3 regions of the Frateuria sp. YIM B11624 genome follow, and region 2 is predicted to be linked to each of the others. Evidence: predicted binding sites of a transcription regulator. Region 2 holds the regulator's gene; each other region holds the start of a gene.
The links. The regulator sigma-54, encoded in region 2, starts transcription at its own class of promoters, with help from an activator protein. The targets are predictions, from matches to a motif close to TGGCACGNGCNTTGC.
Positions count from the first base shown of each region.

Region 1: flgB (flagellar basal body rod protein FlgB) is a predicted target of sigma-54. The motif match lies at 2,270-2,284, and genes of this name have one in related genera.
Region 3: AAIL17_RS09270 (flagellar basal body-associated FliL family protein) is a predicted target of sigma-54. The motif match lies at 8,077-8,091, and genes of this name have one in related genera.

Region 1 is NZ_JBCNYA010000022.1:12,428-22,866, forward strand. Features, by position in the region: gene flgE (flagellar hook protein FlgE) at 1-693, opposite strand, end outside; gene AAIL17_RS12120 (flagellar hook assembly protein FlgD) at 740-1,390, opposite strand; gene flgC (flagellar basal body rod protein FlgC) at 1,400-1,822, opposite strand; gene flgB (flagellar basal body rod protein FlgB) at 1,822-2,226, opposite strand; gene AAIL17_RS12135 (chemotaxis protein) at 2,428-3,357, opposite strand; gene AAIL17_RS12140 (methyl-accepting chemotaxis protein) at 3,681-4,985, shown strand; gene flgA (flagellar basal body P-ring formation chaperone FlgA) at 4,985-5,680, shown strand; gene flgM (flagellar biosynthesis anti-sigma factor FlgM) at 5,774-6,097, shown strand; gene AAIL17_RS12155 (flagella synthesis protein FlgN) at 6,107-6,556, shown strand; gene AAIL17_RS12160 (EAL and HDOD domain-containing protein) at 6,645-7,907, shown strand; gene AAIL17_RS12165 (TMEM43 family protein) at 8,133-9,185, opposite strand; gene AAIL17_RS12170 (MBL fold metallo-hydrolase) at 9,182-10,045, opposite strand; gene ggt (gamma-glutamyltransferase) at 10,328-10,439, opposite strand, start outside.
Region 2 is NZ_JBCNYA010000008.1:86,317-96,755, forward strand. Features, by position in the region: gene ptsP (phosphoenolpyruvate--protein phosphotransferase) at 434-2,170, opposite strand; gene AAIL17_RS05945 (HPr family phosphocarrier protein) at 2,333-2,602, opposite strand; gene AAIL17_RS05950 (PTS sugar transporter subunit IIA) at 2,595-2,987, opposite strand; gene rapZ (RNase adapter RapZ) at 3,022-3,939, opposite strand; gene hprK (HPr(Ser) kinase/phosphatase) at 3,933-4,883, opposite strand; gene hpf (ribosome hibernation-promoting factor, HPF/YfiA family) at 5,384-5,707, opposite strand; gene AAIL17_RS05970 (RNA polymerase factor sigma-54) at 5,827-7,269, opposite strand; gene lptB (LPS export ABC transporter ATP-binding protein) at 7,358-8,077, opposite strand; gene lptA (lipopolysaccharide transport periplasmic protein LptA) at 8,081-8,728, opposite strand; gene lptC (LPS export ABC transporter periplasmic protein LptC) at 8,694-9,296, opposite strand; gene AAIL17_RS05990 (KdsC family phosphatase) at 9,287-9,838, opposite strand; gene AAIL17_RS05995 (KpsF/GutQ family sugar-phosphate isomerase) at 9,907-10,439, opposite strand, start outside.
Region 3 is NZ_JBCNYA010000014.1:86,554-96,992, reverse strand. Features, by position in the region: gene AAIL17_RS09310 (sigma-54 dependent transcriptional regulator) at 1-663, shown strand, start outside; gene fliE (flagellar hook-basal body complex protein FliE) at 784-1,107, shown strand; gene fliF (flagellar basal-body MS-ring/collar protein FliF) at 1,147-2,835, shown strand; gene fliG (flagellar motor switch protein FliG) at 2,835-3,845, shown strand; gene AAIL17_RS09290 (flagellar assembly protein FliH) at 3,845-4,459, shown strand; gene fliI (flagellar protein export ATPase FliI) at 4,701-6,044, shown strand; gene fliJ (flagellar export protein FliJ) at 6,041-6,481, shown strand; gene AAIL17_RS09275 (flagellar hook-length control protein FliK) at 6,548-7,558, shown strand; gene AAIL17_RS09270 (flagellar basal body-associated FliL family protein) at 8,154-8,669, shown strand; gene fliM (flagellar motor switch protein FliM) at 8,683-9,696, shown strand; gene fliN (flagellar motor switch protein FliN) at 9,693-10,025, shown strand; gene fliO (flagellar biosynthetic protein FliO) at 10,030-10,410, shown strand.

The sequences.
Region 1 (10,439 bases), on a different contig from region 2:
GAACGACACCGCCTGCGGCGCGCCGGCGGAGACGCCGTCGACGTACAGGTAGGCGTTCCAGGTATTGGCGGCCGCGTCCTTGACGAAGTAGACCGTGCCGTTGTGGGTGGCGCCCAGCGAGTCGTACGCGGTGAACGGCGTGGCCTGGGTGTAGCTCAACGCGTCGGTGGGGCTGAACGGCGTGGTGGTCGGCGGCGTCGCGTCGGAGGGCAGGTTCAGCGACATCGCCACGTTGGCGGTCGCCTTGGCCGCGCTCTGCGCGTCGGTCAGCTTGAGGTCGGTGAGGCGGCTGGTGTCGAAGCCGCTGGCGGTGGGTGCGTACACCTGCAGGTGCTGCCCGCTGGCGTTGACCACGTTGCCGCTGGAATCCTGGTGGAAGGCGCCGGCGCGGGTGTAGGAGTAGCCCTTGCCGTCGCGCATGGTGAAGAAGCCGTCGCCGCTGATGGCGAAGTCCAGGCTGTTACCGGTGTTCTCCACGTTGCCCGCGCCGAACTGCTGCGACACGTCGGCCAGGCGCACGCCGCTGCCGATGGCGGTGGCCGAAAGGTTGCGGCCGGCCGAGTTGAACAGCTCGGCGAACTCGGCACGCGAGCCCTTGAAGCCAGCGGTGCCGGTGTTGGCGATGTTGTTGGCGGTGACCTCGAGGTCCTTGGACGCCGCATTCAGGCCGCTCAGCGCGATATTGAAAGCCATCGGTGTTTCCCCTGTACGGGTGTGGGTTCCGGTTGATGGATGTGGATCAGTTGACGCGCGCGACCTGGCTCAGCAGCACGCCGCCGAAGCCGTCCACGTCCAGGTAGGCGCCGTCGGCGCCGGTCATGCCCACGCCGGCGACCTTGCCGGTGACGTAGGTCGCCACCGCGGTGTTGCCGACCTGGGCGCTCAGGCCGTAGACGCCCGGCGGCAACGGTTCGCCGTCGTTGCCGGTGCCGTCCCAGTGGAAGTCGGTCAGGCCGGCGGTCTGCGTGCCCAGGTCGATCGTGCGCACCACGTCGCCGGCGCTGTCGGTGATCTTCACCAGCGTGTGGCCGCCGCCGTCGGGCACGTTGACGGCGCCGTCGAGCGCGCCGCCCTGCAGCTTGCCCGCGCCCGAAGGCACGGTGACGCTGCGGCCGACCATGCTGGAGGCCTGCAGCAACTGGTTGCCCTGCATCGACTGCGCGAGCGCGTCGAAGGAGGCCTGCAGGTTCTGCGTGGCCGACACCTGGTTGATCTGCGCCAGCTGGCTGACCATCTGCGAGGAATCCATCGGCTGGGTCGGATCCTGGTTGCGCATCTGCTGGATCAGCAGGCTCAGGAAATCCGCCTGGCTCAGCGTCTTGTTGTCCTTCTGCGCGGACTGCGCGGCGGCGCCGGCGGAACTGGAGGCATTGACTGCGATATCGCTCATGACCGTTCCTTACTTCCCGAGATCCAGCGTCTTCTGCATCAGCTGGCGCGCGGTGTTCATCACTTCGACGCTGTTCTGGTAGGAGCGCGAGGCCGAGATCATGTTGACCAGCTCGTCCACCGGGTTGACGTTGCTCTGGTAGACGTAGCCGTCGGCATCGGCCAGCGGGTTGCCCGGCTCGTAGCGGCTGGTGATCGCGTTCGGGCTCTCGGTGACGCCGAGCACCTTGACGCCCTCGCTGCCGGCCTCGGCCGGCTTGCCGTCCAGGCCGTTGCGGATCGCCGCGAACAGCGGCTCCTTCGCGCGGTAGGCGGCCTGCGGCGTGCTCGCCACGCTGTCGGCGTTGGCCAGGTTGCTGGCCACGGTGTTGAGCCGGGTGGACTGCGCCGCCATGCCGGAGCCGGCGACGTTGAAAATGTTGAACAGCGACATCAGCCCTGGCCTCCGGTGATGGCGGTCCGCAGCATGCGGATCTGCGCGGTGATGAAGGCCAGGCTCGCCTGGTAGTGCACGCCGTTGGCGGCGAAGGCGGCCTGTTCCTGCTGCGCGTCGACGGTGTTGCCGTCCATGCTGGGCTGGGTCGGCACGCGGTAGGCGAGCGTGTCGCGCGCCTGGGCGACCGGATCGATCTGCCCCGGCGTGGGCGCGGCCAGCGGCAGGCTGCCGTCGCCGCTGCCGCCGGCGGCGGCCAGCGCCTTGCGGAAGTCGACGTCGCGGGCGAGGTAGCCGGGCGTGTCGGCGTTGGCCAGGTTGCTGGCCAGCACCTCGGTACGACGCTGCCACAGCGCGAGCGCGCCGGTGTGCATGCCGAACAGGTTGTCGATGGGTTGGCTCATCGCTTGCCTCCGCGCGGGTCGAATCGTCCGCACGGAGCTGGAGGCAAGTTGTGTGCCATGGGCGCGCGAAGCCGCGCCGTGGCTGGCTTTGCGGGGTGGAACGGTTTTCCGGCTGCACCCTGGAGTCGGTTTTCTGACGGGGTCGTAGGGTGGGCTTCAGCCCACCATCACGCCGCCGAAAGCGGTGGGCTGAAGCCGACCCTACGACGCCTCGTCATCCGGCAGCAGCTCGATCACCGCCTGGGCCAGCAGGTCGGGCTGGAACTTGGTGACGAAGCGGTCGGCGTTGACCTCGCGCACCATCGCCTCGTTGAACAGCCCGGAGAGCGAGCTGTGCAGCACCACCTTGAGCCGGCGCAGCGAAGGCGTCTCGCGGATCGCGCGGGTCAGCGCGTAGCCGTCCAGTTGCGGCATCTCGATGTCGGACACCACCAGGTTGACGCCTTCCTCCGGCGGCAGCGCGGCCAGCTCGTGCAGGCGGTCGAGCGCCTCGCGGCCGTCCTGCGCCACCACGCATTCGATGTTCATCTGCTTGAACAGACTGACCAGGCGGCGGCGCGCGATCAGCGAATCGTCCGCCACCAGCACCCGCCGCGGGCGCAGCGGATGGGCGCCGGCGGCGCGCTGCATCTGCGCCGAGAGTTCGTGCGGCGTGGCGTCGATGCTGGCCAGCACGTGCTCCACGTCGACCACCGCCACCAGCGCGCCATTGACGCGGGTGACTGCGTTCACCCGCGAGCCGAAGCCCAGCGCGGTGCTGGGCGCGACCAGCGACTCGCCCTCGCAATGCACCATGTGCGCGAGGTCGGAGACCAGGAAGCCCTGCACCGAGCGGCTGAACTCGGTGACCATCAGGTGCGCGGACGGCTCGTCGATCAAGGGGGGATAGCCCAGCGCCGCGGCCAGGTCGATCACCGGGATGGTCTGCCCGCGGTAGTCGCAGCTGCCGGCGATCAGCGCGTGCGCGCCGGGCATGCGCTCCAGCGGCGGCCGACGCAGCACCTCGCGCACCTTGAATACGTTGATGCCGAACAACTGCGCGTCGCCCAGCCGGAACAGCAGCATCGCCACCCGGTTGTGCCCGGCCAGGCGGGTCTGGCGTTCGACGTTTTCCAGCAGGGCGCCGGCCATGCGTTTCTCCTCGGGGATCGGCGGGCCGCGGCCCGTCCCTGCATATCGGCGGGGCGCTCCGGCGCTTGAGCCGGTTCGCTACGCGCTTGCGTCCTTCCCCCGCGAACGCGGGGGAAGGTGCCGACAGGCGGATGGGGGCGCTCTTGGGCGGGATGCCTGGACGGGCTTCTCGCAAGGCCTCCCCCATCCGCCCCTTCGGGCACCTTCCCCCGCAGGCGGGGGAAGGATCGGGAACGCCGCACGCTGGCACATGCGTTGCTTGTTCAAGTTTCGACGCATCCAGACGATGTCCTTCCCATTCATCCGCAGGAAACCGCATCTCCATGAGCCTGATCCGTAGCCAGTCCCTGGCCGCGCTGGTCCAAGCGGCCGCCGCTGGCGACGAGGCACGCCTCGAACAGTTGTCGCGCCAGCACCCGGCCGTGGCCCGCGCGCTGGCGCCGTTGCTGGCCCGCCTCGACGGTGGTCGGCCTGCGGCGATGGCGCTGCAGACCCTCGAACAGCAGGGCCTGGTGCTCGCCGCCGCGCAGATGCTCGGCCGCGAGCAGTCCGCGCTGGACAAGGCCACCCAGGAAGGCCGCGACGGCGTCGGCCGCTTGACGGACGCCAGCGCCGGAATCTCGACGGCCCTGCAGCAGGTCGCCAGCGCCTTGACGCAGGTCGAGCAGGCGCGCCAGACCGGCAGCGCCGGCGTGAGCGAACTGGACGGCCAGCTGCGCCTGCTGCGCAGCGCGCTGTCGGCGATGAACCGCAACCAGGCGCGCCTGGCCGAGCAGGTCGAGCAGATCGGCAAGCTCACCGGCGTGGTGCAGGAGATCGCCCACCAGACCAACCTGGTCGCGCTGAACGCGGCCATCGAAGCCGCCCGCGCGGGCGAGGCCGGCCGCGGCTTCGCGGTGGTCGCCGACGAGGTCAAGCAACTGGCCGAGAAGACCACCCAGGCCACCACCGAGATCGAGACGGTCACCGGTTCCATCGGCGATTTCTCGCAGCAGCTGGACGGCGACGTGCAGCAGGGCATGCAGCGGCTGGAGCAGGCGCAGTCCGGCGTGATCCAGGCCGACGCGGCGATGCGCCGCAGCGGCGAGGCGCTGGCCGGCGCCAGCGAGAAGATCGCCCAGCTGCGCCAGGGCCAGGACGTGCAGCAGGCCCGCGCGGCCGCCGCGCAGGCGGCGCTGGGCGCCCTGCAGCGCCGCAGCACCGAGGCGCGCCGGCAGAGCGAGGCGCTCAGCCGCGCCGCGCTGCTGGCGCACCGGCTGGCGCTGGGCTGGCTCGAACACGAGGCCGGCAACGACCCGGCCAGCCTGAGCCTGACCGTGCGCGAATCGGCGCAGGGCATCCGCCAGGCGATGGAACTGGCGCTGCTCGAACCGGGCGCGCTGGACCGGCGCTGGTTCGATACCGAGGCGCTGGACCGCACCGTGCGCCGCCTGGCCGCGCAGCATCCGGAGCACCCGGCCGCCGGCGCGCTCAGCGAAGCCGGCGCACGGTTGTCCGAGCACGGCAGCGCCTTCGTCGGCCTGTTGTGCAACGGCCAGGTGGAGCAGGCCCAGCAGATCAGCCAGCGGCTGGAATCCGACCGCGAGGCGCTGGTCGTCCAGCTCGCCGCGCTGCTGGCCGAAGCCTGATGGCCTTGGCGCGCCGCTGCCTGCTGCTCGCGTTACTGGGGACGGTCCTGCCGGCCCTGGCCGCGCCGCTGTCGGAGGCGGACGTGCGCGCACAGGCCGAGCAGTTCGTCGCCCGGCAGTACGCCGCGCCCGGCAGCCGCGTCGAGGTGAAGTCCGAGGCGCTGGACCCGCGCCTGCGCATCGCCGATTGCGCCGCGCCGCTCGCCGCCAGCCTCCCCGGCGGCCTGCGCATGACGCCTCGGCTGAGCGTGCTGGTGCGTTGCCCGGCCGCCGACGGCTGGACCCTGCGCGTGCCGGTCGAGCTGCACGTGTTCCGCCAGGTGCTGGTGGCCAGCCGGCCGCTGGTGCGCGGCGACGGCATCGTGGCGGCGGACGTGCATGCCGAGCCGCGTGACGTCACCCACCTGCCCTATGGCTACGTGGAAAGCATGGACCAGGTCGCCGAGCGCAGCCTGTCGCGGCCGGTCGCCGCCGGCAGCGTGCTGACCCCCAGCGCGCTGGGCGGCCGGCAGATGGTCCGCGCCGGCGACCACGTGCAACTGGTGGCCGAACTGGACGGCATCGCGGTGCGCGCCGAGGGCGTCGCCCTGGGCAGCGGCGACGCGGGCGCCCGCATGCGGGTACGCAACGGCAATTCCGGCCGCGTGGTCGACGCCATCGTGCGCGCCCCGGGCGTGGTCGTGGCGCTACCCTGAACGAACCGGACCGGCACGACAGACGAGGCTAAAGTTTTTCCCGACCCCGCCGATTCCCCTGGGGACAGGGCCCAACTTACGCGAGAAGGACCGATGAACACGACCATTTCCAACAACGGCTTGCCCCTCCTGCCGCAGGCTCCCGGCAACCAGGCCAACGGCCCGGCGTCGGGCGGCAATGCCGCCAGCGACGCGCCCGCCGCCGTGACGCCGAAGGACGACAGCGTCCGCCTGACCGACTCGGCGCGCGCGCTGCAGGACGCCGCCAAGGTGGACGGCCAGGGCACGATCGACAGCAAGAAGGTGGAGAAGATCCGCCAGTCGATCGCCGACGGCAGCTACCAGGTCAATCCGGCCGCCATCGCCGACAAGATGATCGCGCTCGAGGCGCAGATCGCCGGTCCGGCGAAGCCGTAATCCGCAACCATGAGCAAGCTGCTGCACCATGAGCTCGAAACCGCGCTGGCCGCGGTGGTGGAGGACCTGCACCGGTCCGTCACCGAGCTCGCCGCGACCCTGGCCGCCGAGCGCGAGGCGCTGGTGGCCGCCGATGCGGCCGCGCTGGATCGCGCCGGCGCACGCAAGCAGGCGCTGATGCAGCAGCTCGAGCAACTGGACGCCGAGCGCGTGCAGTTGCTCAAGGTCGAGCCGTCCGCCGCCGCGCAGGTCGAACCGCGCTGGCGCGAAGTGCTCGAACTGCTGCGCGGCTGCCATGAGATGAACCAGCGCAACGGGAGCCTGGTCAGCCAGCGGCTGACCCAGGTTCGCGAGGCGCTGGCCGTGCTGAGCGGCCAGGGCGGCGACGCCCGCGGCCTGTACGGACCCGGTGGCGAAGTGCGCACGGCGTTGCGCTCGCACCACCTGGCCTCGGCCTGACGCCGGCGCGCAAGCCTTACGGACGCCGCGCCGCAAGGCCGGTGGAGATCCACCCCAGGCGGGATCAGCCCGCGAGTAGATCAAGACCATGAGCGACACCGCCGTCTCGACCCAGTCCCGCCTCGCCGGCAACCGCGAAATGCCCCTGCCGGTCGTGCGGGTGCCGATGCTGGACCAGAAGCGCGAACTGTTCGCCTACGAGGTCATGTTCCACCGCCATGCCGGCGACGAGCAGGAGCTGATGCAGCGCGTGCTCTCGACCCTGGCCGACGGCGCGCTGACCCGGCTGGTGCGCGGCAACCGCACCTTCCTCACCCTTTCGCGCGAACTGCTGCTGGGCCAGACCGACGTGCTGGCGCACCAGCCGCGCTTCGGCGTGCTGCTGCAGCCGGCCATGGCCGACGACGCCGAACTGATGGACCGGCTGCAGAAGATGTCCCAGCGCGGCTGCCTGCTGATGCTGGACGCCGGCGCGATGGACCTGCACGGTTCGGTGGCGCTGGAGACGCTGCTGCAGATCGTGCAGTTCGTGCGGCTGGACGCCAGCTCGCTGAGTCCCGAGCAGATGCGCGAGCGCGCCGAGAAGCTGCACGAGCGCGGCATCTGGGTGATCGCCGGCCACGTCGACGACCACGCCACCTACCAGCGCTGCCTGGAACTGCCGCTGCAGGCGATCCAGGGCCGCTACCTGCTGATTCCCGACCAGGTGGAAGTGCCGGTGCTCTCGGCCAACCGCCTGTCGCTGCTGCGCCTGATGCGCGAGCTGCAGGAGAACAACCCCGGCCCGATCGAGCTGGGCGACATCATCCGCAACGACGCGATCCTTTCCTACAAGCTGCTGAGCTGCGTGAACTCGGCCTACTTCGGCCTGCCCAAGCAGCTCAAGTCCGTGCAGCAGGCGGCGATCTTCTTCGGCGTCACGCGCATGCGCAACTGGGTGTTCACCATGGCGCTGGGCGGCATGGACGACCGTCCGCCGGAGCTGCTGCGCACCGCGCTGATCCGCGCGCACATGTGCGAGCAACTCGCCTCGCACATGCCGCGCCAGCAGAAGGAAATGGCGTTCACCGTAGGCCTGTTCTCGCTGCTGGACACGCTGATGTGCGCGCCGATGGAGTTCGTGCTCGAACAGCTTCCACTGGTGCCGGAGATCCGCGAGGCGCTGGTCGGCAACCGCGGCCCGTTCGGCCCGCTGCTGGAGCAGATCCACGCCTGGGAAGCCGGCCAGCTCAGCGGCCAGATGCAGCCGCAGCAGATCCAGCGCATGGCCGGCATCTACCTGGAAGCGACCCAGTGGGCCGACCAGGTGTATTCGTTCGCCGAACCCAAGGCGCCGGCCGCCGCGGCCTAAGTCGACGTACCCGGACGCGCACTAACCCCTCCGAGCCTTCCCCCGCGAACGCGGGGGAAGGTGCCGACAGGCGGATGGGGGCGCTTCTGGGCGGGATGCCGGGGTGGGCTTTCCGCAAGGCTTCCCCCATCCGCCCTGCGGGCACCTTCCCCCGTGGACGGGGGAAGGATTCCACGATGCAACACCTTGTTTGTCGGAGTTCCTCCGCGAACGCGGAGCGCCCGATCAATGCGTCCGGTCTGGCCGTCCCATCCGCCGGTGCAGCAAGACCACCGCGACCACGCCGGCCACCGTCACCCCCAGCCAGTTCAGGACTGGCGGCCAGTCGCCACCCAGCCATGAGGCGCAGGACACCGCGCCGATCGCGGTTACGCCCACCGCCAGGGCCAGCGCCGCGTCGCCGATGCGCCGGCGACGGTCCCACAGCAGCAGGAAGGCGCCCAGTGCAGCCAGCAGGATCGCGCCGCCACGCCGGGCGGTGGTGAATTCCGGCGGGTCGGGCACGTCCGGCAGCACGTCGCCGAGCGAGCGTACGCCGACCTGCACCTGGTAACCCCGCCCGTCGTCCGCCTGGCTGGCGCGCACCAGCCGGTCGCCGTCCAGCCGCGCGAAGATCGTCAGCGGCTGCACCGGCACGGCCTGCCAGCTCACCCGCACGTCGCCCAGCCGCGGCGAGCCCGGGTCGGCGCTGGTGGTCAGGTAGTCGTGGTAAAGGCTGAAGCTGGCCGCGAGGTTGGCCGGCAACCGCGACGGATCGGGCGCGACCGCCTCGCTGCCCGGCAGGGCATGCACCAGCACCGGCCCGAGCGCGAAGCCGCCGACCCGCACCTTGCCTGCCACGAAGCGCTGGCTCTGCAGCGGAAACGCTTTCGGGTTGGCGTGGCCGCGCGGCTGGTCGAACTTGCCGGTGTCCTGCAGCTCGTCGGACCAGTCCAGCTCGTAGTGCACGTCGCTGCCCACGCGCACCTCGCGCCACTGGAACATCTCCACGTGGCGGTCGAGCACCGGGGTAGCAACGGTCAGGTTGAACTCGTCGTCGTGCGGCGCCTCGACCACCTCGGGCGTGCCGGACACCAGCACCATGCTGCCGTGCATGCCCGGCTGCGGTCCCTGCGCGCCGGCCTGCACCACGTCGCCGCCGTGTCGCACAGCGGCGACGTGGTGGATCAGCAGGCCGCGCTCGGTGATCGCCGCCAGGCCCAGGCCGGCGATCAGCAGCACCGCGCCGCCGCCGCGCAGCAGCAGGGCCCGCGTGCCGATCCGCGTCTGCCGCCTCACTCCACCGCCCCGGCCGGTTCGCCGCGCAGGCTCGCCCGCTCGTCGGCGGTGCCGAAGCGGCCGCGCTCGTCGCGGGTCACCCGGGCCGCCGCGCAGGCGTGGTCGTGGGTGAAGAACAGCCGCACCCCACGGGCAAGCTTGTCCTCGAGGAACGCGCGCTTCTCGTCGATCAGCGTCTCCGGCGCACGGTCGTAGCCCATGGTGATCGGCAGGTGCACCCACGGACGGCCCGGGATCAGGTCGGCGCAGAACACCACGCCGCCGACCTCGGCCAGCATCAGGCCGGGCGTGTGGCCGTCGGAGAAGTGGAAGCGCACGGACTTGCCGAGCGCCTTCGAATGCGGCCCCTCGACCAGCTCCAGCCGGCCGCTGGCTTCCAGCATGCCGGCCAGCTCGGGAATGAACGAGGCACGGTCGCGCGGGTGCGGCGACTGCGCGCGGCGCCAGTGTTCGGCGCCGACCAGGAAGGTGGCGTTGGGAAACAGCAGCCGCGGCGGCTCGCCTTCGGCCCAAGGCGCCAGCAGGCCGCCGGCGTGGTCGAAGTGCAGGTGCGAGAGCGCCACCGCGTCGACGTCCTCGTGCGAGAGGCCGGCCTGGGCGAGCGACTCGAGCAGCACGTGGCGGTCTTCCACCACGCCGTAGCGCTCGCGCAGCTTCGGCTCGAAGAAGGCGCCGATGCCGGTTTCGAACAGCACGTTGCGGCCGTCCAGGTCCTTCACCAGCAGGCAGCGGCAGGCCAGCGGGATGCGGTTCTCCGCATCGGGCGCGATCCAGCGCGCCCACATGGCCTTGGGCGCGTTGCCGAACATCGCCCCGCCATCGAGCTTCTGGGTGTTGCCCTCAAGGGACCACAGCTGCATTCACGTCGCCCATGTTGCAAGGATGCCCATGGCGATTCTACGCAGGGGGCGCGGTGCTGTCTGCCGGCCCTGGAGTTGCGGTCCGCCGACAGGCTCTCCCATCCGCCTGTCGGCACCTTCCCCCGCGTTCGCGGGGGAAGGCTCGGAAGCGTGGCATTGCGGCCCCGATCACTCCCTCGCTGAGGAAAGGGCTCGGGAGCCTCGCATCGCGGCCCCGATCCTTCCTCGTTTACGGCGGAAGGTGCCCGAAGGGCGGATGGGGGAGTTCCCGCGAGGAACCCGCTATTGCACCTTGCCCAGCCCCGACGGCCGCCGCGGGTCGCTTGCCGCATCCAGCCTGTTGTCGCGGTGGTCCCAGGTGACCACGTTCATGAAGCCCCATGGATCGCGCGGA
Region 2 (10,439 bases):
CCACCCCACCGCGCCTTGGCTGGTACATAAGCCCACAGGCTTACCGGACCTCCGACGGCTACGACACAAAGGTCACGTTTGAAGTCGAAGACACGCCCGCCGGCACACGGCGGGTCGTCCGTACGACGCTCGGAGTGGATGCGCCTGGTTGTGTCGATGAAGCTGCCCTTCGGCGGAAGCTCATGGAACTGGCCGGTTGGACATGGACGCGGTACGGTTCCCGTGCCTACATCACGCGCCCTCAAAAGCGGTACGTGGAAGTCTCCGTCTGGCCCGGTTCAAGATGCGTCGTGGGAATAGTCATGGACGCGGATCGCATGCTTCGGCTGGGACCATCCACCAAACCGGCAGGCAGGGCAGATCCGCTCGATGGATAAGCTTGCGGGCCGTAGCAGGGCTCCGCTTCGCGAGCAGTTGCCCGCTCATGAATCGATCATGCCCCGTCGGCGAGCTGCGCCAGCAAAGCCTCCACCTCTTCGTGCGTGTGCGCACGGAGCAGGCGCGTTGCCTGGCGGCGCAGGGCGGCGTGGTCGAGGGTGGCGAGGCGGTCGCGCACGTGCAGGATCTGGCTGGGGTGCATGCTGTATTCGCACAGGCCCAGCGCCAGCAGCAGGGCGGTGAAGCCGACGTCGCCGCCGATCTCGCCGCACAGGCTCACCGGCTTGCCGGCGCGGCGGCCGGCGGCGATGACGTAGGCGATCAGGCGCAGCAGCGCCGGCTGCAGCGGGTTGTAGATGTTCTCCAGGCCGTCGTTGCCGCGGTCGGCGGCGAGCACGTACTGGGCCAGGTCGTTGGTGCCGATGGCGAGGAAGTCGGCGTGCTCCAGCAGCGCGCGCACGTTGAGCGCGGCGGCGGGCACTTCGACCATCGCGCCCAGCGGCAGCTTCTCGGGCAGGTCGACGTTCTCGTGCTTGAGATCCTCGCGCGCCAGCTTGAACAGCGTGCGCACGGCGATCAGTTCGTCCGGCTGGGTGACCATCGGCACCAGCACGCGCACCGGGCCGTAACAGGCGGCGCGCAGGATGGCGCGGATCTGCGTGGTGAACACCGCCGGATAACGCAGCGACAGGCGCACGCCGCGCACGCCCAGCGCCGGGTTGTCCTCGCCGCGCAGGGCCAGGCCCGCGGCGTCGGCCTTGTCGGCGCCGAGGTCGAGCGTGCGGATGGTGACCGGCAGGCCGCCCATGCCGAGCACCAGGTCGCGGTAGGCGTTGAACTGCTCGTCTTCCGAGGGCAGCCCCTTGTGCTTGAGGAATAGGAACTCGGTGCGGTACAGGCCCACGCCATCGGCGCCGCGGGCGCGCGCCATGGCGATGTCGGTGGCGGTCTCGGCGTTGGCGAACAGCTTGACCGGCACGCCGTCGCGGGTACGCGTGGGCGCGTTGGCGAGCTTGGCCAGGCGCCGGCCCTCGGCCGCGGCCTCGCGCTGCCAGGCGCGATAGCGGGCCAGGTCCTGGGCGGTCGGGTGGACGATGGTCTCGGCGCGCTCGGCGTCGAGCAGGATCAGGTCGTCGTCATGGATGGTGGCCAGCGCGTCGCGCGTGCCGACCAGCATCGGCAGGTCCAGGCTGCGCGCCAGGATCGCGCTGTGCGAATAGGGGCTGCCCGAGCTCGCCACCACGCCCAGCAGCCCGTTGCCGACCAGGTGCGCCATGTCGGCCGGCGCGATGGTGTCGGCGACCAGGATCTCGCCCACGCGCGCGGCGAGCTTGCGTTCCTCGCGGCTGGTCTGGCGCTGCAGCGCGGAGATCACCCGGTTGATGACCTGATCGACGTCCTCGCGGCGGCTGCGCAGGTACGGATCGTCCATCGCCTCGAACACCTTGGCCAGGCGGTCGCGCTGCTTCTTGAGAGCCACGCCGGCGCGGTAGTGGCCAACGCGGATCAGGTCGTCCAGGCCGCGCAGCAGCTCCTTGTCGTCCAGCAGCAGGCTGTGCGCGTCGATGAACTCGTTGACCTCGCGGGCGAGCGCGCCGTGCAGGCGGCCGCGCAACTCGTGCAGCTCCTGCCGAGCGGTGTCGAGCGCGCGGTGGAGGTTTTCCAGTTCGCCCTCGACCTCGTCCTCGGCCAGCGGCCGGGTGTCGACCAGGTAGCGGCTCGGCTGCACCAGCCGCGCGCGGCCCAGGGCCATGCCCTTGGAGGCGGCGGTGCCGGGCAGCAGTTGCCTCATGGGGCGGCTCCGCGGCCACCGGGAACGGGGAACGGGGAACGGGGAACATGCGGCGTGCGGCACCCAGCCAGGCATCTGCACGTAGCGGCCGAAGCGAAGGCGGTCCCGCTTGCGCGGTCCCGCACGTTCCCCGCTCCCCTTTCGCCGTTCCCCGCTCTCACCTTATGCGCCCTCGTCGAACTTGCGCTCGAACAGCGCGATGACGGCGGTGAGTGCCTGCACCTCGTCGGGGCCGTCGGCGCGCACGGTGAGCGGCGTGCCGATGCCGGCCGAAAGCATCATCACGCCCATGATGCTCTGCGCGTTGACCTCGCGGCCCTTGCTGACCAGCCACACGGTGGATTTGAAGCCCTGCACCAGCTGCACCAGCTTGGCCGAGGCGCGCGCGTGCAGGCCGAGCTTGTTGGAGACGGTGATTTCCTGTTCAAGCATGGTCGATGAAGATTCCCCCGCGGCCACCATGGGCGGCCACCTGTGCCAGTTCGTCCAAGGGCTTCTCGGCGTAGTTGAGCACGCGCAGCAGCATCGGAAGGTTGAGCCCGGACACACAACGCAACCGCACGCCGAGCGCCGCGAGCGACAGGCCGATGTTGCAGGGCGTGGCGCCGTAGAGGTCGGCCAGCACCAGCACGCCGTCGCCCTGGTCGAGCTCGCGCGCGTGGTGGGCGGTGAGTGTGCGCATCACGTCCGGGTCGGCGTGCGCCGGCACCTCCACCGCCTCGACCTTCAAGGGAAGCTTGGGCATGACGTGGTGGGCGGCGGAGATCAGTGCCTTGCCGACCGCCTCGTGGGTCATCAGGAGGACGCCGACGCTCATGGCCGCGCTCCACGGGAGGGAGGGAAGATGGCCATCATTCGAGTTCACGATGGAAGGTCAGCACGCCTTCGCGCCTGGCGCGGTAGTGCGCGGCCAGGCGCTCGACCAGGTACACCGAGCGGTGCCGTCCGCCGGTGCAGCCGACCGAGATGGTGACGTAGCTGCGGTCGTCCTGTTCGAAGCGCGGCAGCCAGGCATCGAGCCAGCGGGCGGTGTCGGCGAAGTACTCGCCGACCATCGGTTCGGCCTCGAGGAATTCGCGCACCGGCGCGTCCTTGCCCGAGAGCGGACGCAGCTCGGGCTGCCAGTGCGGATTGGGCAGGCAGCGTGCGTCGAACACGAAGTCGGAATCCAGCGGCAGCCCGCGGCGGAAGGCGAAGGACTGGAACATCAGCGTGAGGCCTTCGGTGGCCGCTGCGTAGCCGGTGGCGATCAGCCGGCGCAACTGGTGCACGTTGAGCTCGCTCGAATCGATCACCTTTTCCGCGATGCCGACCAGCGGACGCAGCAGGCGGCGCTCCTCCGCGATGGCATCGGCCAGCGAGACGCCGCGCAGCGCGAGCGGATGGCGGCGGCGGGTCTCCGAATAGCGCTTGATCAGCACCTCGTCGCGGCAGTCCAGGAACACCAGATGCACGTGCACGCCGGCGGCAGCGAGTTCCGAGAGCACCAGCGGCATGTGGGCGAAGTCCTCGCCGCGGTTGCGTACGTCCACGCCCACTGCGATGCGACGCCGCCGCCCGCCGCCGTTCTGCATCACCGACTGCACCAGTTGCGGCAGCAGGCCGCTGGGCAGGTTGTCGACGCAGTAGAACTCCAGGTCCTCCAGCGCGCGCAGCGCGACCGTCTTGCCGCCGCCGGACATGCCGGTGAGCACCACCAAATGCACGGCGTTCGGGTCGTTGAGGCTGCTGGGCGGCGCGGGCTCGTGGGGGTTCACTGGGCTCACCATGGCGGAAGCCGGCGCATCTGGTGCGCCTGGCGGTCGATGAAGGTCTGCGCGGGATCGATGCCCTTGCTCTTGAGCATATGGTGGCGCACCGCCGCTTCCACCAGTACCGCCAGGTTGCGGCCAGGGGCCACCGGGATGGTGATCATCGGCACGGATACCTCGAGGATCTCGCGATGGCTGGTGTCGCCGGTCAGGCGGGTCATCGCGTCGATGTCCTCGCCTTCGCGCAGGGTTTTCAGGTGCACCACCAGGCGCAGGTATTTGGAATGCTTGACCGCGGTGTGGCCGAACATCTCGCGCACGTTGAGCACGCCCAGACCGCGCACTTCGAGCAGGTCCTGCAGCAGCTCGGGGCAGGTGCCGTCGATCACGTCCGGCGCGATCAGGGTGAACTCGGTGGCGTCGTCGGCGACCAGGCGGTGGCCGCGGCTGATCAGCTCCAGCGCCAGCTCGCTCTTGCCCGAACCCGATTCGCCGGTGATCAGCACGCCGATGGAGAACACCTCCAGGAACACGCCGTGCAGGGTGCTGCGCGGCGCCAGCAGGCGCGCCAGGTGGTACTGCATCCAGGTCAGCAGCTCGTGGCCGCGCTTGGCGCTGATCCACAGCGGCGTGTGGGTTTCCTCCGCCACCTCGCGCAGATCGGAGGGGATGGTCTGGTCCTTGGTCACGATCAGCGCCACCGGCTGGTAGGCGGCGATCTTGTGCATCGCCTCCCAGCGCTGGCGCGAGTCCAGGCCGTCGAGCCAGTTGAGCTCCTCGGTGCCGATGATCTGCACCTTGTTGGGGTAGATCACGTTCAGGTAGCCGATCAGCGACGGACGGCGGGTGGCGGTGGCGCCCGGCTCGATCACGCGTCCTTCGCCGCGCATGCCCGAAACCCAGCGCAACCCCATGCGTTCATGGACGCCGTCGAAGAGTTGTCGTGCGGTGAGACGTTCCAAGGCCTGTGTTTCCTGCCGGCGGGCAACGGGTGGCATTGTGCCAGCTATGCGGGACGGGGCGGGATGAGCGGGTGTCGCAGGGGCGCCCCCATCCGCCTGTCGGCACCTTCCCCCGCGGTCGCGGGGGAAGGCTCGGGGACGTGGCGCTGCGCCCTTGATCCTTCCCCGGCGGTCGCGGGGGAAGGCTCGGGGACGTGGCGCTGCGCCTTTGATCCTTCCCCGGCGGTCGCGAGGGGAAGCTCGGGGACGTGGCGCTGCACTTTTGATCCTTCCCCCGTTGACGGGGGAAGGTGCCCGAAGGGCAGATGGGGAATGAAGCCGTGCGAAAGGCCCACCCGGGTATCGCGCCCAAAAGCGCCCTCATCCGACTGTCGGCACCTCCCAGCGTTCGCGGGGAAAGGCTCGGGGACTGGCATGGCACTTTGGCCCGCGAAAGCTTGTGCTCCGGACAAAAAAGACCCGCCACGAGGGCGGGTCCCTTTCGTCCGGATGCAGGCCGTTCAGCCGAACTGCCGCGCGTCGCGCGCCTCCTGCGGGTGCTTGTCGGTCACCTTGTCGCGGTGGCGGCGCAGCTGCGCGGCCAGCTTGTCGAACACCATGTCGATGGAGGCGTACATGTCGGCCCCGCACGCCGCGGCGTGCAGGGCGGCGCCATTGGTGGTCAGGGTCGCATCGGCACAGTGCTGCAGCTTGTCCAGCGACAGCACCATGCTCAGGCCGGTGCATTTCTCGTCGAGGCGGGTCAGGCGATCGAGCCGTGACGTGGCATGTGCACGCAGGGCGGGGGTGACTTCGATCTGCTGGCCGGTGAGTTGGAACTGCATGGTTCGCCTCCTCTGGTACAGGCCGCCGTGGGGCGGCGGGGTCAGCATGCCGGTGGTCTTGCGGCACGCCGGTCTCTCATTCCTATGGGAGCGTTCTGGCCGGTTCCAAGTCCTCCTGTTCAGCCGGCGCGCTGGCGCTCGCTGGAACTGGGGATGCGCAGGGCCTCGCGGTACTTGGCCACGGTGCGGCGGGCCACCTGGATGCCCTTGCGGTTGAGCTCCTCGGCCAGTGCCTGGTCGGACAGCGGCTTGCGTGTGTCCTCGGCGTCGATGAGCTTCTTGATCATGGCCTGGATGGCGGTGGCCGAGGCGCCGCCGCCGTCTTCGGTGGAAACGCCGCTGGAGAAGAAGTACTTCAACTCGTAGGTGCCGCGCGGCGTGTGGATGTATTTGCGCGTGGTCACGCGCGAGATGGTCGATTCGTGCATGCCGACCTCCTCGGCGACCTCGCGCAGCACCAGCGGGTGCATCGCCTCGGGGCCGTAGTCGAGGAAGGCGCTCTGCCGGCGCACGATGGCGTCGGCGACCTTCAGCAGCGTCTCGGCGCGCGATTCGAGGCTCTTGATCAGCCAGCGCGCCTCCTGCAACTGGCCGCGCATCCAGCTGGCGTCCTCGCCGCGCGCCTGCGCGATCAGGCTGCAGTAGTGCTGGTTGAGGCCCAGCCGCGGCTGGCAGTCGGGGTTGAGGCTGACCTTCCAGCGCGTGCCTTCCTTGTAGGCGTAGACGTCGGGCGCGACGTACTCCACCGGGGTGGCATCCAGTGCGGCGCCGGGGCGCGGGTCGAGGCTGCGAATCAACAGCGCGGCGGCGGCGACGTCCTCCTCGCTGGCGCGCAGCTTGCGCGCGAGCCTGGCGACGTCGTTGCGGGCGAGCAGTTCCAGTTCGCCGGCGACGATCTGCATCGCCAGCTCGCGATGCGGCGTGGAAGCGTCGAACTGTTCCAGCTGCACGCGCAGACAGTCGCGCAGGTCCAGGCTGGCGATGCCGGTCGGATCGAAGCGCTGCAACTGGCGGCGCACCGTCTCGACTTCCTCGACGCTGGCGTCCAGGTCGGCCGGCAGCGCGGCGAGCACGCCGTCGAGGCCCTCGGCGAGGTAGCCGTCAGCGTTGAGCGCGTCGATGATGATGGTGGCGATGAGCCGCTGGCGGGTGTTCAGCGGCGTCAGGTTGAGTTGCCACAGCAGGTGTTCCTGCAGCGTCTCGGGCGCGGCGTTCTGCGGCTCGAAATCCTCTTCGCCGCGGCTGCCGGCGCCGCTGGCGCTGCCGCTGAGCGAGAAGTCGATCGGCGCTTCGGCCGGCGCATCGGGCTCGCTCCAGTCGGCGCCGTCGTCGACGTCATGGTCGACCGTGGCCGCCTCGGCCGGTGCGGCCGTGAAGCTTTCTTCCTCGGCCTCGCCCGGAGTGGCTTCCTCCTCGAACTCCAGCAGCGGGTTGCCCTCGGCGATCTGGCGCAGTTCGGCCTCGAGCTCCAGCTGCGAGAGCTGCAACAGCCGGATCGCCTGCTGCAACTGCGGCGTCAGGGTGAGCTGTTGGTTGAGGCGGAACTGCAGTCCGGGTTTCATGCCAGCCGTTGGGGAGGAACGTGCGGGTCATCCTACCCCGCTGGCTGTGACGCGACCATAGTCGTGGCCGGCATTCGCCGGCGCCGCGTCACAGCTTGAATTCGCGCCCCAGGTAGACCTCGCGCACCTTTTCGTCGGCGAGGATGTGCGCGGGGGTGCCGCGCGAGAGCACCTCGCCGTCGTTCAGGATGTAGGCGCGGTCGCAGATGCCGAGCGTCTCGCGGACATTGTGGTCGGTGATCAGCACGCCGATGCCGCGTTCCTTCAGGTGCCGCACGATGCGCTGGATCTCGCCGACCGAGATCGGGTCGACGCCGGCGAACGGTTCGTCCAGCAGCATGTAGCGCGGTTGCGCGGCCAGCGCGCGGGCGATCTCCACGCGTCGGCGCTCGCCGCCGGAAAGGCTGATGCCCTTCTGGTCGGCGATGTGCGCGATCTTCAGCTCGTCCAGCAGGCCTTCCAGCTGCTCGTTGCGCTGGCGCGCGTCCAGACCCTCGCGCAATTCCAGCACCGCCATGATGTTGTCGGCCACGCTGAGCCGGCGGAACACCGAGGCTTCCTGCGGCAGGTAGCCGATACCCATCCGCGCGCGGGCGTGCATGGGCAGGCCGGTGATGTCCTGGCGGTCGAGGCGGATGGTGCCGCCATCGGCCTCGATCAGGCCCACCACCATGTAGAAACAGGTGGTCTTGCCGGCGCCGTTGGGGCCGAGCAGGCCGACCACTTCGCCCTGGCGGATGGAAAAACCGAAATCGCGCACGACCTGGCGCGAGCGGTAGCGTTTCTGCAGGCCTTCGGCAGCGAGCATCGGTCAGGGATGCCCGGCGCTGGTGGCGGGGGCGGGCGCCGACGCGCTGGTGGCCGGCGCCGGACTGCTGCTGGCCGGTGCCGTTGCGTTGCCGGCGGGCGCTGCGGCGCTGCCGGCCGGCGCAGCCGTCGCAGCCGGCTTGGGCTTGGGCTTGAAGGTCATGTGCACGCGGCCGTCGCCGCCGCTGTCGCCGGTCATTTCGCTGGTCTGCGTGTTGTAGGTGAGCCGGTCGCCGTGCGCTTCGCCGCGGCCTTGCTGGGTGATCGAGGCATGACCCTGCAGCACCGCAAAGTCCTTGGTGACCTGGTAGTCGATGGTGGCCGCCTCGCCCTGCATCAGGTTGCCGTTGTCGTCCAACTGCTGCAGGTGCGCCGGGCTGCCGGTCAGCACCACGCGGCTGATCTCGCTATTGGCGTCGAAGTACACCTTGCCGTGGTCGGCGGTCGCCTTGAGCGACCCCTGGGTGATGACCACGTTGCCGGTCAGCGTGCTCACGCTGTTGGGTTTCTGGAAACCATCGAAATGCGACGCGTCCACGTTCATCGGCTGGTCGCGGTCGGTCTTCTTGGCCTGCGCCGGCGCCAGCACGAGCAGGCCCAGCAGGGCCAGCGCGCAGCTAGCGCGCACGCTGGCGAGGCGGGAACGTGGCATGGACGTCATCGAGCAGCTCCAGGTGTTTGTCGTTGAGGTCGGCACGCATGCCGACGCCGTGAATTCTAGTGCCGCCCTGCACCAACTGCGCCGGGGCGGCGGTCTCCAGGCGGTTCTGCTTGGGCCAGGCCGTGACCTCGGAGGTGTCGAGTGTCGTCCGCGGCGTGTCATCGAACGCTGCTCGTTCCATGTGCACCGGCCCCTGCAGCTTGAGCAGCGTGCCGTCGCGGTTGACCCAGCCGTACAGCGAGCGGCCGAGCCAATCGGGCACCGCCGCCTGGTTGGAGGGCAGGCGGAAATCGGGCGCGTTGATGTACAGCGACTCGTCGCCCTCGCGCCGCTCCAGCCGCGGTGCATCGATCAGGAAGCTGGGCAGGCCATCGGTGCCGTACTGGACGAGCTTGAAGTCGGTGAGCGTGTAGCCCGAACGAGGCGGTCCGACGAACGGGTTGGCCTTCGGCGCCGGCCCGATCCACCACAGCAGCAACTGGGTGGCGCCAGCCAGCAGCGCGACCACGACGATGGCCGCCGCCAGACGGCGGTCGCGCAGCCATTCCCTCACCGCCAGCGCTCCTTCTCGTTGCCGGCCTTGCCCTGCGCATGCAGGATCAGGTCGCACACCTCGCGTGCGCCGCCCTGGCCGCCGGCGCGGGCGGTGGTCCAGTGCGCCTGCTCGACCACCCACGGATGGGCGTTGGCGACCGCCACCGCCAGGCCGACCACGCGCATGGCCGGCAGGTCGGGCAGGTCGTCGCCGACGAAGGCGACCTGCTCGGGGGCGAGCTTCAATGCGTCGAGCAGCTCCATCAGGCAGGCGCGCTTGTCGCCCTGGCCCTGGTAGACGTGCGTGATGCCCAGTTCCTCCGCGCGCAGCGCGACCGGGTGGCTGATCCGCGCGCTGATGATGGCCACCTGCACGCCGTGTACCTGCAGGCGCTTCAGGCCCAGGCCGTCCTGCACGAAGAACACCTTGGTCTCGCGACCGTCCTCGCCGTAGTAGAGGCGCCCGTCGGTGAGCGTGCCGTCCACGTCGAACACCACCAGGCGAATGCCGGTGGCGCGGGCGATCAGGTCGGCGGGCAAGTTGGCGAGGTAGGAAGAAGTGGGCACGGTTCGGAACTGTCGTGGAAGAACGTCAAAAGCGACCTTGCCTGATTTGTCCGATTTGTCGAGACAAATCAGACGACCCTTGCGCGCAGCAGATCGTGGATGTTCAGGGCGCCGACCACGCGCTGCTGCTCGTCGACCACCAGCAAGGCATGGATCTGGTGCTTTTCCATCAGCTGCGCCGCTTCGATGGCCAGCTTGTCCGAGGTGATCGTCTTGGGGCCGCGCGTCATCAGCGCCTCGACGTTGGCGCCGCGCAGGTTGACCTCCTCGTCGTCCAGCGCGCGGCGCAGGTCGCCGTCGGTGAACACGCCGAGCAGGCGCCGCTCCGCATCGACCACGGCGGTCATGCCCAGATGCTTGCGGGTCATCTCCATCAGCGCCTCGGTGAGGCTGGCGTCGGGCGCCACCATCGGCACGCCCTCGCCGGTGTGCATGATGTCGCTGATGTGCAGCAGCAACCGGCGACCGAGACTGCCGGCCGGGTGCGAACGGGCGAAATCCTCGGCGGTGAAGCCGCGCGCCTCGAGCAGCGCGATGGCCAGCGCGTCGCCCATCACCAGCGCCGCGGTGGTGCTGGCGGTGGGCGCCAGGCCCAGCGGAC
Region 3 (10,439 bases), on a different contig from region 2:
GTCGGCGGCAACAAGACCCAGCGCTGCGACGTGCGCATCATCGCCGCCACCCACCGCAACCTGGAGCGGGCGATCGCCAACGGCCAGTTCCGCGAGGACCTGTTCTACCGCCTCTCCGTGTTCCCGCTGGAAATGCCCGCGCTGCGCGAGCACCTGGACGACCTGCCGGTGCTGATCGGCGAGTTCAACCAGCGCCTGGCCCGCCGCGGCCTGGGCAGCGTGCGGTTTTCCGCCGGCGCGCTCAACGCGCTGCACCAGTACGCCTGGCCGGGCAACGTGCGCGAGCTGTGCAACCTGGTCGAGCGGCTGGCGATCCTCTACCCGCACGGCGAGATCCGCGGCAGCGACCTGCCGGAGAAATACCGCGGCCGCCAGGCCGTGGAGGAAACGCAGGGCGCCGCCTCGCTGCTGGCGATGATGGAAGGCGCCCCGGCGCCGACCCAGATCACCGCCCCCACGCATGCCGCCGATGCCACGGTGCTGCCCGAGGGCGGGCTCGACCTTAAGGACCACCTGGCCGACATCGAAGTCGGGCTGATCCGCCAGGCGCTCGACCTCACCGGCGGCGTCGTCGCCCATGCGGCCAAGCTGCTGCACATGCAGCGCACGACGCTGGTCGAGAAGCTGCGCAAGTACGGCCTGCAGAACAGCCTGGCGGCCTGAGCCCGGGTTTCGATGCGCTCGTGGCGACTGCCACGGGCACAGGCCGAAGCCGCCGCCAAAGCCCTGGCACGGCTCGTGCAGTCCCCAGTCTCGAAACCCGCCACGCGCCGGAAACCCGACATGAGCACCATCGACGTCAACAACCTGCTCGCCCAGATGCGCCAGCTCTCCTCGCAGGTGCGTCCGGCGGAAACCGCGTTCAAGGCGGCGCCGGCGGCGAAGGCGGATTTCGGTTCGCTGCTGAAGGAATCGATCGCCAGCGTGGGCCAGAGCCAGCAGCAGGCCGGGCAGATGGCGGCGAGCTTCGAGCGCGGCGACCCGGGCGCGGACCTGGGCCGCACGATGGTGGCGATCCAGAAGGCCGACCTCTCGCTGCGCGCGATGACCGAAGTGCGCAACAAGCTGGTCGATGCCTACAAGGACATCATGAACATGCCGGTCTAAGCGACGGCATTCCATTCGCTCTACGGATGAACCCTTCCCATGGCTGACAACGCCATCGCCACCACCGCCGACAGCCCGGCCAGCCGCTTCGACCTCAGGCAGCTCGCGCGCAGCCCCGCCTCGCGCCAGTTGCTGCTGCTGGTCGGCATGGCCGCGGCCGTCGCGCTGGGCGTGGCGGTGGTGCTGTGGTCGCGCGGCCCCAACTGGGGCCTGCTCTACGCCGGCCTGGGCCAGCAGGACGCCGCCGCGATCACGCAAGCGCTGCAGTCGACCAACACGCCCTACAAGCTGGGCGACGACGGCGGCTCGATCATGGTGCCGGCCTCCGACCTGGCCGCGGTGCGCCTGCGCCTGGCCGGGCAGGGCCTGCCGCAGGGCACGGCCACCAATACGCTGCCGCAGGCCGACTCGCCGTTCGGCATGAGCGACCTGGCCGAGCGCACCCGCTACCAGCAGATGCTCGAGACCGACCTGGGCAACACCATCGGCAGCCTGCAGGGCGTGCGCTCCGCGCGCGTGCACCTGGCGATGGCCAAGCCGTCGGCGTTCATCCGCGACAGCCACGAGGGCAGCGCCTCGGTGCTGGTCACGCTCTATCCCGGCCGGCAGCTGGACGCGAGCCAGGTGGCCGCGATCGTGCACCTGGTCGCCGCTTCGGTGCCGGACTTGGACGCCAAGCAGGTCTCGGTGATCGACCAGCAGGGCCAACTGCTCACCGGCAGCGATCCGGACAGCGCCGCCGCCGTGGGCGACAGCCGCCTGCGCCTGGCCACGCGCATCGAGAACACCTACGCGCAGCGCATCGAGGAACTGCTCACGCCGCTGGTCGGCCCGGGCAAGGTGCACGCGCAGGTCTCGGTCGATCTCGATTTCAGCAACACCGAAAAGGCCACCGAAACCTTCGACCACGACCATCCCGCGCTGCGCAGCGAGCAGACCAGCAGCGAGCGCCGCGGCAGCGGCAGCGTCGCCGACGGCGGCGTGCCGGGCGCGCTGAGCAACCAGCCGCCGGTGATGACCGCGCAGCCGACCGCCGCCAACCCGAACGCGGGCGGCAAGGCCGCCGCCACGCCCGCGCCGGCGGCCGCCACGGCGCAGGCCGACACCGGCGACAGCTCCTCCAGCGCCACCCGCAACTACGAGCTCGACCGCACCATCAGCCACACCAGCGACCCGGCCGGCCGGCTGGCGCGCCTGACCGTGGCGGTGGTGGTCGACAACAAGACCGTGAGCGGCCCCAAGGGCGACACCAGCGTGCCGTTCACTCCGCAGGAACTGGACCACCTGACCCAGCTGGCCAAGAACGCGGTCGGCTTCGACCAGGCACGCGGCGACAACGTCAGCGTGATCAACCAGGCCTTCCACACCGCGCCGACCGCCGATGCGCCCGAGCAGCAGCCGTTGTGGCAGCGTCCCGGCGTGCTGGATCTGATCAAGCAGGCGATCGGCGTGCTGATCGCGCTGATCGTCGCCTTCGGCCTGCTGCGCCCGCTGCTCAAGGGCCTGCTGCGCAGCGCGCCGCAGCCGGCGCTGGCCGGCGCCGGCGGCAGGATGCCTACGGTTTCCGTGCGCGTGGCCGATGACGAGGAGGATGAGCGCAGCCGGCTGGCCGGACCCGCTCAGGTGCTCGGCTACGAACAGAAGGTGGGCCTGGCCCGCCGCATGGTGAGCGACAACCCCAAGCAGGTGGCTCAGGTGGTCAGGAACTGGGTGGGTGAGGACGGCTGATGTCCGGCAAGGCAGACACGACCATTACCGGCGCCCAGCGCGCCGCGATCCTTCTGCTCACCCTGGGCGAGCAGGACGCCGCGGAGGTGCTCAAGCACCTGTCCGCGCGCGACGTGCAGGCGGTCGGCCAGGCCATGGCCGTGCTCACCTCCGTCTCGCGCGAGCAGGTCGACCAGGTGCTCACCAAGCTGCACGACGACCTGGGCCGGCAGACCGCGCTCGGCGTCGGCACCGAGGACTACATCCGCAAGATCCTCACCAACGCGCTGGGCGAAACCAAGGCCGGCAGCCTGATCGACCGCATCCTGCTCGGCCGTTCCAGCAAGGGGCTGGAATCGCTCAAGTGGATGGAAGGCCGCGCCATCGCCGAGATGATCGGCCAGGAACACCCGCAGATCATCGCGCTGGTGCTGGCGCACCTGGAGCACGACCAGGCCGCCGAGGTACTCGGCTACCTGCCGGCGCGCACGCGTTCGGACGCGATCATGCGCATCGCCACGCTCGACGGCGTGCAGCCGCATGCGCTGAACGAGCTGGACGAGATCATGGAGCGCCAGTTCTCCGGCAACACCAACAAGTTGAAGTCCGCCAGCGTCGGCGGCCTGAAGGCCGCGGCCAACATCCTCAACGCGATGGAGACCAGCCGCGAGGCCGAGCTGATGGCCGCCATCCGCAGCCACGACGCCGCGCTGGGCAGCAAGATCGAGGACCTGATGTTCGTCTTCGACGACCTGGTCGAGCTGGACGATCGCTCGATGCAGGCGCTGCTGCGCGAAGTGCCCTCGCCGCGCCTGATCGTGGCGCTCAAGGGCGCGGAGCCCGCGATCCGCGACAAGATGTTCGCCAACATGTCCAAGCGCGCGGCCGACATGCTGCGCGACGACCTGGAAGTGGCCGGCCCCGTGCGCGTATCCGAGGTCGACGCCGCGCAGAAGGAAATCCTCGGCATCGCGCGCCGTCTGGCCGACGCCGGCCAGATCACCCTCGGCGGCGGGGATGACCTGGTCTGATGAGCGCCGTGCTCAACCGCGACGCGGTCACCGGCTACCAGCGCTGGGAGCCGCCGCAGGTCGGCGATGCCCCGGCCGCGGCGCCGGCGGAATCCGCGAACCATCCCACCGTCAGCGACCTGGAGGCGCTTCAGCGCCAGGCGCGTGACGAAGGCTACGCCGCCGGCCATGCCCAGGGCCTGGCCGAAGCGCGCGCGCAGGGGCGCGAGCGCGTGGCGCGGCTGGAGGCGATCTGCACGCAGGCGGCGCGTCCGCTCGAGGCGCTCGACGCGGCAGTCGAACAGGAACTGGCGCAACTGGCCCTGCTGGTCGCCCGTCGCGTGATCGCCCACGAACTGGCCACCCGGCCGGAGCTGATCGTGCAGACCGTGCGCCAGGCGGCCGCGGCGCTGCCGGCGGCGACCCGCGAACTGCGCGTGCGCCTGCATCCGGACGATCTGGCGCTGCTGCGCGAGCTGGAGGCGGCCGAGCCGCACTGGCAACTGGTGGGCGATCCTGCACTCGGGCGCGGCGACTGCCTGCTGGAAAGCGAACGCTCGCGGCTCGACGCGCGCCTGGAAACCCGCCTGGCCGCGATGATCGATGCCGTGCTCGGCGACGAGGCCGGCGCATGAGCGCAATGCCGGGCTGCGGCAAGGCTTCCCCCATCCGCCCTTCGGGCACCTTCCCCCGCGCGCGGGGGAAGGATCGAACCGTGGCGCTCGCCGCTGGATCTTGCTCCCGCACCCGGGGGAGGGAGCGTGTAGGAACGCTCGTCAGTGAATCCTTCCCCCGCTCCGCGGGGGAAGGTGCCGATAGGCGGATGGGGGAAGCCCGCCGGATGCCCCCTTCCGGCACCCGCCAGGGTGTCGCCGCATGACCCGCGCCGCCTGGACCGAACAGCTCGCCCGCCGCCGCCAGCGCGCGCAGGCCGCCCACACGTTCGCCGTGGAGGGTCGGCTGCGTCGCGTGGTCGGCCTCACGCTGGAAGCCGAGGGCTGCGAAGCTGCGCTGGGCGCGCGTTGCCTGGTCGACACCGCCGACGGACAATCGCTCGACACCGAAGTGGTCGGCTTCGCCGACGAACGCCTGCTGCTGATGCCGGTGGGCGAGATGCACGGCGTGCTGCCCAACGCGCGCGTACGCCCGCTTGCCCATGCCGGCGGTTTGCCGGTCGGCGCGGGGCTGCTCGGCCGCGTGATCGGCGCCGACGGCGTGCCGCTCGACGGGCTGGGTCCGCTCGATACCGGCGAGCACGCGGCGCTCAAGGCCGAACCGATCAACCCGATGGCGCGCAAGCCCATCGACACCCCGCTGGATTCCGGCGTGCGTGCGATCAACGCGCTGCTCACCGTCGGCCGTGGCCAGCGCCTGGGGTTGTTCGCCGGCTCGGGCGTGGGCAAGTCCACGTTGCTGGGCATGATGACCCGCTACACCGACGCCGACGTGGTGGTGGTCGGCCTGATCGGCGAGCGCGGCCGCGAGGTGAAGGAATTCGTCGAACACACGCTGGGCGTCGAGGGTCGCCGCCGCGCGGTGATCGTCGCCGCCCCGGCCGACGCGCCGCCGCTCAAACGCCTGCGCGGCGCGCAGTACGCCACCGCGATCGCCGAGTGGTTCCGCGACCGCGGCCAGCGCGTGCTGCTGCTGATGGATTCGCTCACCCGCTACGCGCAGGCGCAGCGCGAGATCGCGCTGGCGATCGGCGAGCCGCCGGCGACCAAGGGCTACCCGCCGTCGGTGTTCGCGATGCTGCCCGCGCTGGTGGAACGCGCCGGCAACGATGCCGAGGGCGTGGGTTCGATCACCGCCTTCTACACCGTGCTGACCGAAGGCGACGATTACCGCCACGACCCGATCGCCGACGCCGCGCGCGCGATCCTGGACGGCCACATCGTGCTCTCGCGCGACCTGGCCGAAGCCGGCCATTACCCGGCGATCGACATCGAAGCCTCGATCAGCCGCGTGATGCCAGCGGTCACCGCGCGCGAGCACCAGCGCGCCGCACAGCGTTTCCGCCAGGTCTACTCCGCCTACCGCCAGCAGCGCGACCTGATCGCGGTGGGCGCCTACCAGAAGGGTTCGGACCCGCAGGTCGACCAGGCCATCGTGATGTGGCCGAAGCTGCGCGCGTTCCTGCAGCAGGAAGTGGATGAGCCGATGAATCTTGCCGACGGCATCGCCGCCCTCGATGCCCTTGCCGCCGAGGCCGCCCAGTGAGCAAGCGCGCCGACCGCCTGCAGCCGGCCGCCGACCAGGCCAAGCAGCGCAGCGAAGACGCCGTGCTCAAGCTCGCCGAGCAGCAGCAGCGTCTGGCCAAGGCCGAGCGCCAGTTGATGGAACTGCGCGGCTACCGCCAGGAATACGCCAACCCGCCCAGCGCCGGCCATTTGACGGCCACCGCGCTGATGAACCGCCAGCAGTTCGTCGAGCGCATCGACCGCGCGATCGAGCAGCAGACAGTCGAGATCGAACGCCAGCGCCGCCTGCTCGACCAGGTGCGTGGGCTCTGGCGCGACGCGCACGCCCGCGAGGCCGCGCTGGACAACGTGATCGACCGCTACCGCGAGCAGGAGCGCAAGGCCGAGGAGCGCCGCGAGCAGAACGACGTCGACGAGCGCATGCAGCATCGCCGCCCGGCCCGCGGCCGTGACTGAGCTTGGCGTGGAGCTTGCAAGCCTAGCGCCTGACGCCAGTCGCTTGACGCCATCGAGGAAGTGCCCATGAGCGCACCCGCCACCGTGAATCCCGTCGCCCCGCCGGGCCCCGCGCCGTCGCGGCCCGCTGCCACGGCCACGTCCGCCACCGACGAGAACCGTTTCGACCGTCACCTGGACGCGGCCCGCCAGCAACACGGCGAGGCGAACGAACAGCCGGCGCACGAGGAGCACGATCCCGCGGCCAAGGCACCGGCGACGGCCAAGGCCGACCACGCGCAGGCCACCGATGCCCCCGCGAAGGACGAAAGCCATCCCGACGCCGCCGCACTGGCCGCCGCCATGCTCGCGCTGATCGGCCAGGCCGCGCCGGCCAAGCCGCTGGCCCAGGCCGGCGCCGTGGCACCCGCCACCGCCAAGGCGGCCGGTGCCGTCGGGACGGCCGCCAAGACACCCGCCGCACTCGTGCTGCTGGCCGGCACCGCAGCCGCCACCGCGGTCGCGACCGCCAAGCCGGCGACCGGCCTGGACACCGCCGCGCTGGCGCCGATGCTGGCCAAGCCCGCCGAGCAGAAGGACGCCCCGCTGGATGCGCTGCAGATGGCCACCGCATCCACCACCCAGGTGCCGACGCCTGGCAACGCCGGCACGGCGGCGCCCCCCGCCACCCTCAACATCGCCAGCCCCGCCGGCACGCCTGCCTTCGCCCAGGAACTGGGCCAGCACGTGATGTGGCTGGGCCAGCAGGACGTCAAGCAGGCGCGCATCCGCCTGCACCCGGAAGACCTCGGCACGCTGGACGTGAAGGTCAGCCTCAACCACGACCGCGTCGACGTGAGCTTCGCCGTGCAGCATCCGGCCGCCGTACACGCGGTGCAGCAGACTCTGCTGCAGCTCGACGCGCTGCTCGCCCACCACGGCCTGGCGCTGGGTCACACCGACGTCGGCCAGCGCCAGCAGCAGGGCGAGGGCGGGCGTGGCGGCGAGGCGGGCGGGACGATCGGCGAGATCGAACCCGAATCCGCGATGGCGAGCGCGCCGGTGGTGTCGCTGGGGATGCTCGATACGTTTGCCTGAGGAAGTGCGGGCCTTCCGACTTCGGTCTGCGGTCTGCGGCCTGCGCTCAGGGCGAACGGGCTTTTTCCACCCGGGCGCACCTATCGCCGCTTGAGCCGGCTTTCGGGCATCCGTCGTATCAGTCCGGCATCGCGCCCAAAGCGCCCCCATCCGCATGTCGGCACCTTCCCCCGCGTTCGCGGGGGAAGGCCCGGACATGAGTGCTGCGGCTTTGATTCCTTCCCCTTCGCAGAGAAGACCCCGCCCGTGAGCGTTGCGGCTTTAATTCCTTCCCCGCTCGCGGGAAAAGAACGCTGATGCGAGCGCCGCGACCCTGATCCTTCCCCCGTTCACGGGGGAAGGTGCCCGAAGGGCGGATGGGGGAAGCCCTGCAGGAGACCGCCTGCTCGCCACCCGCCCGTTGACGCGCGCCGCCGACTTTCAGGCACCCGTCGTGATCGCGACGCGTCCCTTCTCCGGCGCGCGTCAAGAAAGCGCCGCTCCGGCCGCAAAACCAGCAGAGACAAGGCTTCCCACCATGGCATGCGGCTTGCAACAAAGCCCATGCAGGTGGCGCCCGGCGCTCCCGACGGACAAAAACGGAACGAGGTAAGGCATGGCAACAACGGAAGAAGAAGTGGTCGCGACGGTGCCGAAGAAGCGCCGTTCCCCACTGGTGATCGGCCTGGCGGTGGCGTTGCTGGCCGTGTCGGGCGTGTGCGCCTACGCGCTGACCGCGCTGCGCGGCCACGACAAGGCAGCCACCGCGTCCGCCGGCAAGCACGACGCCGACGCCAAGCCGGTCGATGCGCAGCCGGAACTGTTCCTGCCGCTGGACCCGGCCTTCGTGGTCAATTTCCGCGACGACGCATCGATGCGCTACCTGCAGGTCGGCGTGACCCTGATGGCGCACGACCAGGCCGCGCTGGACACCGTCAAGAGCGTCGACCCGGTGGTGCGCAACGCGCTGGTGATGCTGTTCAGCCGCCAGGACTACGCCATCCTCGCCGACCCCGCCGGCAAGCAGAAGCTGCAGGCCGAGGCGCTGGAGGCCGTGCGCAAGATCGTCGCGTCGCGCACCGGCAAGCCGGGCATCGACGCGCTGTACTTCACCAGCTTCGTGATGCAGTGAGGCGATCGCGCCCATGAGCGACCTTCTTTCCCAGGACGAAATCGACGCGCTGCTCGACGGTGTCACCGGTGGCAGCGTCGCCACCGGCGAGGACGAGCCGCCGCCCACCGAAGCGGTGCAGTCCTACGACTTCACCCAGCAGGACCGCATCGTGCGCGGCCGCCTGCCGACGCTGGAGATGGTCAACGACCGCTTCGCGCGCTTCTTCCGCCTGGGCGTGTTCAACGTGCTGCGCAAGAGCTGCGAGGTGTCGGTGCTCGGCGTGAAGATGGTCAAGTTCGCCGAGTACGTGCACAGCCTGGCGGTGCCGAGCAACCTGAACCTGGTGAAGATCAAGCCGCTGCGCGGCACCGCGCTGGTGGTGTTCGAGCCGCGGCTGGTGTTCACCGTGATCGACAACTTCTTCGGCGGCGACGGCCGCTTCCACGCGCGCATCGAGGGCCGCGACTTCACCGCGACCGAGAACCGCGTGATCCAGATCATGCTGACCGAACTCTTCGGCGCCATGACCGAGGCGTGGAACCCGGTGCTGCCGCTGGAGTTCGAGTACCTCAATTCCGAGATCAACCCGCAGTTCGCGAATATCGTCAGCCCCACGGAAACGGTCGTGGTGTCGCGCTTCCACGTCGAGCTCGACGGCGGCGGCGGCGAGATCCACCTGACGCTGCCCTACGCAATGGTCGAGCCGATCCGCACGCTGCTCGACGCCGGCGTGCAGAGCGACCTGGCCGACCGTGACGACCGCTTTACCGAGCACCTGCACGAGGAAGTGCTCGACGCCGAGGTCGAGTTGAGTTCGCTGCTGCTCGAGGCGCAGTTGTCCATCGGCGACTTCCTGGGCCTCAAGCCCGGCGACGTGATCCCGGTGGTGCTGCCCGAGCTGTGCACCGTCTTCGCCGAGGACGTGCCGGTGTTCCGCGGCCGCTACGGCCAGACCAACGGCCACACGGCCATCCAGTTCCAGGCCCATGTCGGCCGCCGCGAGATGCGCGCGTCCGGCGAGTTCACAGAGAAGAAAAGCGCATGACTGCCAACGACGCCGCGGTCGTAGACCGCATCGAATCGGACGCCCTGAACGGCTTTGCCGGCGAGGGCGACGTCAACCTGGACATGATCCTCGACGTGCCGGTGACCCTGGCCATGGAGGTCGGCCGCACCCGCATCAGCATCCGCAACCTGCTGCAGTTGAACCAGGGCTCGGTGGTGGAGCTGGACCGTGCCGCCGGCGAGCCGCTGGACGTGTTCGTCAACGGCACGCTGGTCGCGCACGGCGAGGTGGTGGTGATCAACGAGAAGTTCGGCATCCGCCTGACCGACGTGGTCAGCCCGGCCGAGCGCGTGCGCAAGCTGCGTTGATCCCATGCTTGCACTGATCTTCGCCGCGCCCATCGCCGCGCCCGACATCAACGTCGGCGGGGAACTGCTGCGCGTGCTGCTCAGCCTGGCCGCGGTGATCGCGTTGATCTTCGTGGCCGGCTGGATGAGCCGCCGCCTGCAGGCGCGCACGCTGCCGGGCGGGCGGCGCATCCGCTGCGTGGAAACCTTCGCGGTGGGCGCGCGCGAGCGCGTGCTGCTGCTCGATGCCGACGGCAAGCGCCTGCTGGTGGGCGTGGGGCAGGGCGGCATGCGCACGCTGCACGTGTACGAGGGCGCCGCTCCGGTCGAGCCCAACCCGCCGGCGCCGATGCCGGCCGCTCCCAACTTCGCGCAACTGTTGTCGCGCTGGAAAGGCAAGTCGTGAAACTGCTTTCGTTCCGTGGCGCGCGCTGG